2 regions of the Peribacillus sp. SRI_006 genome follow, and region 1 is predicted to be linked to the other one. Evidence: riboswitches for the same ligand, from Rfam matches in the RefSeq annotation. Region 1 holds a riboswitch; the other holds the start of a gene.
What was found. A riboswitch is a leader RNA that binds a small molecule or an ion and turns the genes downstream of it on or off. The one in region 1 is predicted to bind preQ1.

Region 1 (4,800 bases):
TTCTAAATCCCAATATTCTTTAGTATCCAATTTACCTTGCTCGAATACCTTCGTGATTGGTGATGTAGTTTCACCAATGGCAATGACGATTTCGGATTTTATGTACGGCAATACATCTCTAGCAAACTGCTCGGTACGGTCCACACGGTCTGCACGGCAGTTCATGATGACGATAGGAGGTTCTGTGCTGTATCCGAACGTATTGACACGTTCCCATATGTTCAGCGTCGATGCCGCGTCGTTTGCAGCAAAGCCATTGACAAAGAAAGTTGGTTGGATGCGATCTCCGAATTTGGTGATCCGCATGGCCCCTGGATCTGGATGTGCATTCAGCATGCCGCGGAAAGCCGTTTTTTCATCAATTCCCAAAGCTTCCGCAACGGCCAAGGCCAGTGATGCGTTATCTGGAAATACCATATAGTCGAATTCGCGTAAGAAATCCTCGGAAATTCTTGAATTATCTGCAACGATCACTTTTGTGTTGCGTTCTTTGGCGATTTGTTTGAAAAAGTCCAAATATTCACTTTCAATGGTTATTAAGTGACCATTATGGGGAATGGTAGCAGTGAAGGCTTCAGCAACCTCATCCATAGTCGGTCCCATGACATCCATATGGTCTTCCAATACATTCACGATGACCCCGATGTTTGCCTGGATCATTTTGTTTTGGAAGATTAGTTGATAGTCAGGCTGTACGGCCATGCACTCACAAACCAGTGCTTCCGTGCCTAAGTCGGCAACTTCTTTAACTACACGCCGTTGTTCTCCTATGTTGGGTCCTTCCGGGCGGCGTACAATCGGTTTTTCCTTGTCGGTAAACCAATAGATCATTCTTGCTGATGTTCCGGTTGTTTTACCTACTGTTTTGTATTTTGCTTCCTGGATCACACCTGTAATTAGACGCGTTACAGTCGATTTCCCTCGAATCCCATTCACATTCACACGTACCGGGATGGAGTCGAGACGCTTCTGATGGCGTTTTTGTTCAAAAATGCCATAGCCAAGCAAAAAGATCGCACAAATAAATATTGGTGCCATTTTTTTTAACCTCTCTTTTTTTCAAATATTTGAATTACTGAATACACACTACATGATTTTAAACTTAATAGGCAAGAGCCAATTATTCTATCGTAATATAGTTATCAACAGCTTTTTCAAATATATGTATATTAGTGTGTAATAGTATCTAATGGGATGAATTATTTTATGAGTACAAAGATATGGCTGGAAATCGAGGGAATCGAGGTTTCATTTACACTAAATTATGGAAAGTTTAATAAAGCCCCATTTCAGTCAGAATCAACATGGTTTTATGAGCATTTGAACCTAATTCATAATGGCTATATTTGAATAATATTTTTTTAAAAAAGTGAGGTTTATTACAGTTTGTTAATTGTTTATACCCATTGTTTGACATAAACGTTATAATTTTTATGCATTTGTCATTCAATGTGAAATTTTGCATCTAACGACTCAATTAGTTGAACTCTTTTGAATATGGCCAAAGATGAGTAAAAGAACACATCTCTTTTTTTTAGTATTTTCCTCGGGAATACCCATGGGTCTATAATTGACCTTTTACCTAAAAAATGAAATGAACTAAAGTTAACCCATTTCTTTTAAAAAATACCTAGTTTCTTCTATAGATATAGTGTTTATATAAGAATGAAAAATAAAAAAAGCCCAGAAGCATATCTGGGCTTTCGGCTTATATATTGTAAATGAATGGAATGGTCACGGACCTCCATAAATCATGGATAGATTTACCTTTTGTGGGTCTTGAGTTACAGCATGGGTAGCTGATAATGGAAGGAATCCAGGTTAACTTGATTTCTTTCTCTCAGAAATCTCAAGGGTGGAGTCCTTTTTACCGCCATCAATCACATAAAATCTAGGAGCTAATCTCCTTTTTTTACGTTGATTGTCAGGATTCATCTTCATATAATTTTCGTATTCTTTGCGAAAGAATTCTTCGGTTTCCCGTTGCAATGCTTTTCTTTCGTTAAAATCTGCGATGAATTTGAAAAAACGTTTCATATGAATTCCTCCTTATGGGGTTAAAAGGTCTTAGTTTAATAGTAACATATCGTTGGTGAAGTTTAACCTTTTTTTGCAATTTTGGAGTGGAAATTATGTTTTTGTGTGAATAAAGTTGTGAATGGTTTGATTCGAGAAAAAGCATGTAATGAATCCTTGCTGAGTAAGTGACCGTGCATGGTATTGAAAGGGAATGTCGGGATTTGCAGAAAGCGGGTATTGGAAGCAATGATTATTTGAGTTAAAATATTCCTTATATTCATTATACACTAAATATTCTGAAAACAAAGGAAAATATTCACTTCCAGCCGCTTTTGATAGATTTGCTTTTTTAATGGTTCATTATTGTGTATAGTTATATATTCCCCGAATTTATGAAAATGAAACTTCCCATATGTGGGAGGGAAAAAAGCAATTTCCCGCATACGGGCTTTAATGCTTTTCAAATTATTGGACCCCTTTATCGATATTTTATTCACTCTTTTTTATCGGATTTTTAATGTGATTTTTAAGTAATGAAAAGTTAACCAAATTTGCCATCAGGTCTAATGTTCACTTTACATAAACATCTTGATTTCTTATCATTTTCAAGTTACTATTGACTTGGAAAAATATAATATTCCGCGTTAAGGCGGAAGAGGTTCTAGCTACCCTCTCAAAAAAACTAAGGAGAAACAGTGCTCTATTCTTAGGGTGCTGTTTTTTTCCGTAAAAAGGAGTTTTATAGAAATGAAGAAGAAAGAAAAGGCAGTGGTTGTGTTTAGCGGAGGGCAGGACAGTACGACGTGCCTGTTTTGGGCATTGGAGAGATTTGAGGAAGTGGAAGCGGTGACGTTCGATTATAATCAGCGGCATAGCTTGGAAATCGAATGCGCTCAAAACATTGCCAAGGAATTGGGCGTGAACCACCATATCCTTGACATGTCGCTGCTGAACCAACTGGCACCGAATGCATTGACAAGAAGTGATATCGCAGTGGCGGACGGAGAAGAAGGGGAGCTGCCGTCGACGTTCGTGCCAGGGAGGAATTTGCTGTTCCTTTCGTTTGCCGGAGTGCTGGCGAGTCAGATTGGCGCTAAACATATTGTCACAGGAGTCTGTGAAACGGATTTCAGCGGATATCCTGACTGCCGCGATGTATTCATTAAATCGTTGAATGTGACCTTGAACTTATCGATGGACCAGTCATTCGTGATTGATACGCCGCTAATGTGGCTTAATAAAGAGGAAACATGGGAGCTTGCTGACCAGCTTGGCGCGTTCGACTTTGTCCGCGAAAAGACCCTGACTTGCTATAACGGAATCATCTCCGATGGCTGTGGAGATTGTCCGGCATGCAATCTGCGGAAAAAAGGGCTGGATGACTATGTAAGCAGACGGAAGGTGCTTTCATGATGTATGGTTTTAAGATAGTGGATAAACTCCAAAAAATAGATGAAGATATTCAGCGCAGCCAATTGAAGTATACAAACAAGAGGGTTCTCGTAAGTAAGGAATTCACCTTTGACGCGGCGCACCACCTGCATGACTATGAAGGGAAATGCAAGAACCTTCATGGCCACACGTATAAAGTCATTTTCGGATTGAGCGGGTATACGGATTCACGCGGGTTGATGATAGATTTTGGGGACATCAAGGATATCTGGAAAAATGAAATCGAAATCCACCTGGATCATCGTTATTTGAATGAAACCCTGCCGCTCATGAATACAACAGCTGAAAATATGGTTGTCTGGATTTATGAAAAAATGGCCGAAGCCCTTTCATTAAAAGAATATGAGGGTGCTAGAGTCGAATTTGTTCGACTTTACGAAACGCCGACAAGCTATGCCGAAGCCAGACGGGAGTGGATGGAAAGTGAGTAAACTCCCGGTAATGGAAATCTTCGGGCCGACCATCCAAGGAGAGGGAATGGTCATTGGTCAAAAAACCATGTTCGTTCGGACGGCCGGCTGCGATTATTCATGTTCCTGGTGTGATTCCGCTTTTACTTGGGATGGCACAGGTAAGGAAGATACTGTTCAGATGACTGCCGATGAAATATGGGATGAGCTGAAGCGAATTGGGGGTTCCGGTTTTTCCTTCGTGACGATATCTGGGGGAAACCCGGCCCTGCTGAAAAACCTAAACGGCTTGATAGCGATCTTACACGAAAATAAAATGAAAATAGGGGTCGAAACACAAGGGAGCCGATGGCAGGATTGGTTTCTCGATATTGATGAACTGACTATCTCACCTAAGCCGCCGAGCTCTGGAATGGACACGGACTTTACCGTGCTTGACCAAATCATCTCGAATCTTGCCAATCGAAACCCAGAAAACCATGTTTCATTGAAGATCGTCGTCTTTAACGAGGAAGATTATCAATATGCCAAACATGTACATGGGCGTTACCCGGATATTCCTTTTTATCTGCAGGTCGGCAATGACGACAGCAGGACGGCGGATGATCGTCAATTGATCAGCGGCCTATTGAAGAAGTACGAAGAGTTAATTGATAAAGTGATAGCGGATGATGAATTGAATGATGTGAAAGTCCTGCCCCAGCTGCATACCTATATATGGGGTAACAAGCGGGGTGTGTAAAGTAAAGGCAGTGTGATGTTTAATCACACTGCCTTTTAAGCTTGTTACAACCTTTGCATGTGTGTAGCTTTGAAGGATGATGTGTATTTAAGGCCATATCCAAATAAGCGATCCATTCCAATATGTGCGGTCCAAATTAAACCAATCATCACCCATGCATCCGACTTTAGGAATATG
Region 2 (4,800 bases), on a different contig from region 1:
ATTAAAAAACGCGGTATGACTCCACAGACAACAAACAAGGCTTTCATCTTTTCACTTTACTGGCATTTCTTGGACGTTGTCTGGATTTTCATCTTCAGTTTCGTCTACCTGAAAGGAATGATGTAATATGAAAGAATTATTCCCACGGGGCCAAGTTATGGGATTTGCTTTTTCGCTAGTTCTGACTTTGGTCGCATTATCAGTTATTATGTTTGATCTCTCACTTAAAATGGCTATGATCATCCTACTTGTTACAGCTTTCATGCAAGCAGCACTTCAATTTGTTATGTTCATGCATGCAGGAGAGTCTGAAGATAAAGCATCGATTTACACAAACGTTTATTACGGATTGTTCGTTGCATTGGTTACAATTTTCGGTACAATGCTAACAATGATTTGGGGATACCAATAATCGATTCTGGAAAAGCTGGGCGTCTTGATGACGTCCAGTTTTTTTGTATGTTAATTCTTATACCGGCCTATCCATTTCATTCATGGAAGTTTGGTTAACAAGGATGTGGCTATCCATTTGTTTAGTATAACCATTTCACAACATTATATTTATAAATGGGGATTTTCACTTTTGAAGCATTCCCGTGTGTTTAAGTGCAATGTGTTACTGGGGTAAAACGTTAATAGAACGGACACATCAACTAAGAAAACGATCAGCCACTTTTTATATAAAAAGTTATATAAGAATTAATTAATTAATAAATGTAGCGGAGATAATAGTGGGACTCCATTGGTCATTGATACTAGAAGAGGCAAAAAGGATGTTAGGTTATTTGTATATATTTACAGCGACCGCGTGGATGTAGTTAAACGGTACAAGAAGAAGCTCATTTCTTATAGTCTGTTTTCCGATAGCCTCCAAGAACGTTCCATGCCATTAATAAGAAATTTAGTTTAATAGAACATTAAAAAGACGGTCCTTAAAAGACCGTCTTTGAGTTTGTAAACAAAAGGGTTAAAACATAGTTGATTGGAACGGGTGTGCGAGACTCCTGCGGGAAAAGTGAGTCCAAGGGAGACAACGCGCGGGCGCAAAGGCACCGGGGAGACTCCCGGACCGCCCGCGGAAAGCGAGTGCCTGGAGTGGAAATTAACGGTTAAATTGTCTACAGCTGAGACGGGCCTTAAAAATACCTTCTTTTTTATAAGGCTTTTTATATAATTCCATTTCAAAGATATTTTTTCATTATAAAAATTCTGGTACACAAACTGGCATCTTGATTTTAGTGCCTTTTGAAAAAAACAATTAAAAGTGTTATTAAGTAGGAGGGGATTGCAAGAGGGTCGTTAATCGTGCATATGAAAAGTATTTGGGATAGTATTTAAGGGAATAAAAAAGCAGGTATCTATTGCGATGCCTGCTTTTTTATGCTTTCCATTGTTTTTCAACTTGATGAAGGGCTTGTTGTAAAATTACTTCATGATCAGTACCCGGTTTAGCAAGGACGTTAGTTTGATAAGATTTTCCTTGGAAATCAACTGTTACTGTAACTTTTACCATTATGCATCTTTCCTTTCCTAATTCAGAATTAAATGAGGTGGTTGTACCTATTTCTTTTATACCCGTAGCAGAAGGATAATCAAACATTTCAAAAGCTAAAATCGTGAGAGTTAATATTCAAAATTATCTGATATTTTAAGTGAAGTGTCAACACTTTTTTTTTTGACATGCCCCATTTTCAGGTTTTTTAAAAAACGACCTGGCTTGTATACATGACAGCCAGGTTGTTTTTTTAAAAGGAACTATATTCATATTTTAGTTAAAATAATACCGATTAATGCTGCAAGGACACCAGCAATTTGATAGTTTTTTAGTCTTTCCTTGAATATATAACATCCAGCGAATACGACAACCAAACAGTTCAGGCTGACGACAGGGAAAATGATGCTTGCGATGCCAGTGTTCAACGCAAAGAAATAACATCCATAGCCTATCATGCTTAAAAAGCCTACTAAGGAACCGATTTTGACTTCCTTTAGCTTGATTTTTTCTTTTTTAAAGGCTAGAGCCGAAAGAAGATAAAGCATTCCGCCTCCATACATTGATACAAGGATATCAAGGGAGTTTAATTGAAGACGTGTTGATGTCGTCATAAGAATGCCGAGCACACCAAAAGATAAGATGGAGAGTAATGTGTGCATCATCCATGGGACATATTGATGATTACCTTTTGCATTAGGTGTATATTGGATGACTAATGTAGCGATAAACATGCAGGCGATTCCACTCCACTGCAAGGAAGAAATATGTTCGTGAAAAATTAAAGCTGCACAGAGAATGGGGAATATGGCATTCGCTGCGATTAATGGAGATGTCAAGCTTGCCGGACCTTTTTCAAAGGCGCTTGCCATCTGGATGTTACCATTGGCGTTCAGTACACCAATTGCTGCACCAAGCATGATGGACAGCCAGTTCAGCTGCAAACCATCCATTAATACTCCATAAACAATGGACAAAATAAAAGCTGAAAAATAAAAGAAAAATTGGATATGTATCTTGGAATACCCTTTTCCGCTGCTCCATTTAAAAATGCTGTTATTGATTCCGAAACATAAACTCGTGATGAGTGCTGCAAAAATCCACATTGACTTAATCTCTTCCTTCATGTAGGATAAACTTCTTCTACATTTTAAGCTGAATGCCCTTAGGAATCAAACCAAATTTAAAATGTATGATTGACAGATTAGATATTTTTTTCTATATTTACTATGACAATTTTAAAATATTTCCCGATAAACGGGAGAGGTTCATAGCATCACCCTCTTAAAAAAACTATGGCTTTGATATTTTTCGCGAATCAACCATATCTTTGAGGAGATATGGTTTTTGTTATATAGAGGCCCATTTTATGAATCTCCCTGAAATGTGGGATTAGGAGGACTTTTCATGTCTGGAAGAAAAGAAGAAGAATTAAAAAAAGATATCACACTGCTTGGGAATCAAGGAACAAAATATACATTCGACTATGCTCCTGAAATCCTTGAGTCATTCGATAACAAGCATCCGAACCGGGACTATTTCGTCAAATTCAATTGCCCGGAATTCACTAGTTTATGTCCAATCACGGGCCAGCCGGACTTTGCTACCATTTACATCAGCTATATTCCCAGTGTGAAAATGGTGGAAAGTAAGTCTTTGAAACTCTACTTATTCAGCTTCCGTAATCATGGTGATTTCCATGAAGACTGCATGAACATCATCATGAATGATTTAATCGAATTGATGGACCCTAAATATATTGAAGTATGGGGCAAGTTTACACCAAGAGGCGGAATTTCCATCGACCCTTACACGAATTATGGGAAACCAGGTACGAAGTATGAGGAAATGGCGAATTACCGCTTGATGAATCATGACTTATACCCGGAAACCGTGGATAATCGCTAAAGAATAGGAGGGACAATGGGCATATGCCCGTTGTCTTTTTTTAGTTTATAGCTAATTTCGATCAGTGGTTCTGTCATTCTGTCCTTTTTAAAAGTACAAATGTCCTCCTATAATGGAATTTCCACTTGATTGTTTCGAGAAAAAGCGTAATAATAGGGAGAGTTAATTTTGACAGAATATTTACGAAAATAGGGGATGTCGAGATGAAAGTTGCAAAGTTTGGTGGAAGTTCACTTGCGTCAGGTGATCAGTTGAGGAAGGTATTCGAAATTGTTGTTTCTGATCCAGAGAGGAAGATTGTGGTCGTTTCCGCTCCAGGAAAACGCAATTCTGATGATATAAAGGTGACGGATTTATTGATTGAAGCTGCGGAACAGCAGCTGCGCGGGGATAACGGAGAGCATTTGATAGAAGATGTTGTATCCCGCTATGCGAGCATTGCTGAAGAGTTGGATATATCCGAGAGTGTCATCACAGGGATTCATGAAAATTTAATGGCGCTGCTGCATGCAAATCAAACTAACCCAAAGCGCTATCTGGATGCCTTGAAGGCAGGTGGCGAGGATAATAATGCGAAGCTGGTCGCAGGTTATTTCCAAAGCCTTGGAGTGGAGGCACAGTATATCAATCCGAAGAAGGCAGGCTTGATCGTAACGGATGAAGGTGGATTTACCAGGGTGCTGCCAGAGTCTTATGATCGGTTATATGCTCTGCGTGATGAGCCGGGAATCGTTGTATTCCCAGGATTCTTCGGATATACGTTAGATGGTGATGTGTTAACCTTCTCAAGAAGCGGTTCCGATATTACGGGTTCGATTCTTGCTAATGGGGTCAAAGCTGATTTGTATGAGAACTTTACGGACGTGGATGCCGTTTATGCGGTGAATCCAAATGTGGTTTCCAATCCGAAGGGAATCCGGGAACTAACCTATCGTGAGATGCGTGAGCTTTCTTATGCAGGTTTCTCGGTATTTCATGATGAGGCGCTGATTCCTGCATTCCGGGCGGGAATACCTGTCCATATCCAAAATACGAACAATCCGGCGGCACAAGGGACCCGCATTGTGAATACACGGGATAATACGAACGGGCCTGTTATTGGGATTGCAAGTGATAAAGGATTTTGCAGTATTTACATTAGCAAATATTTGATGAACCGGGAAGTTGGTTTTGGCCGGAAACTGCTGCACATCCTCGAGGATTATGGAGTTTCATATGAGCATATTCCATCAGGCATCGATGATGTGACGCTTATTCTAAGGCAGGACCAGATGAAAGGGGATGCCGAAAAGAAAATCATTTCCCGAATCAAGAAAGAGCTTCATGCCGATGAAGTGAATGTGGAACATGATCTTGCCTTGATCATGGTTGTAGGGGAAGGAATGCGCCATAATGTCGGT

Region 2: linked by a shared signal. The riboswitch ahead of queF (preQ(1) synthase) and the one ahead of queC (7-cyano-7-deazaguanine synthase QueC) in region 1 are both predicted to bind preQ1.

What each region holds. Positions count from the first base shown of each region.
Region 1 covers NZ_JBYCZT010000004.1:129,687-134,486, reverse strand. Annotated here, with positions in the region: gene pgsB (poly-gamma-glutamate synthase PgsB) at 1-1,038, opposite strand, end outside; gene AC2YHV_RS06710 (hypothetical protein) at 1,207-1,350, shown strand; gene AC2YHV_RS06705 (hypothetical protein) at 1,822-2,037, opposite strand; PreQ1 riboswitch class I at 2,669-2,711, shown strand; gene queC (7-cyano-7-deazaguanine synthase QueC) at 2,767-3,432, shown strand; gene queD (6-carboxytetrahydropterin synthase QueD) at 3,432-3,902, shown strand; gene queE (7-carboxy-7-deazaguanine synthase QueE) at 3,895-4,623, shown strand; gene AC2YHV_RS06685 (DUF4260 domain-containing protein) at 4,668-4,800, opposite strand, start outside.
Region 2 covers NZ_JBYCZT010000003.1:118,814-123,613, forward strand. Annotated here, with positions in the region: gene qoxC (cytochrome aa3 quinol oxidase subunit III) at 1-126, shown strand, start outside; gene qoxD (cytochrome aa3 quinol oxidase subunit IV) at 128-412, shown strand; partial or broken gene AC2YHV_RS04860 (YfmQ family protein) at 725-910, shown strand; gene AC2YHV_RS04865 (BA3454 family stress response protein) at 1,379-1,513, opposite strand; gene AC2YHV_RS04870 (EamA family transporter) at 1,762-2,619, opposite strand; PreQ1 riboswitch class I at 2,750-2,795, shown strand; gene queF (preQ(1) synthase) at 2,900-3,400, shown strand; gene AC2YHV_RS04880 (aspartate kinase) at 3,604-4,800, shown strand, end outside.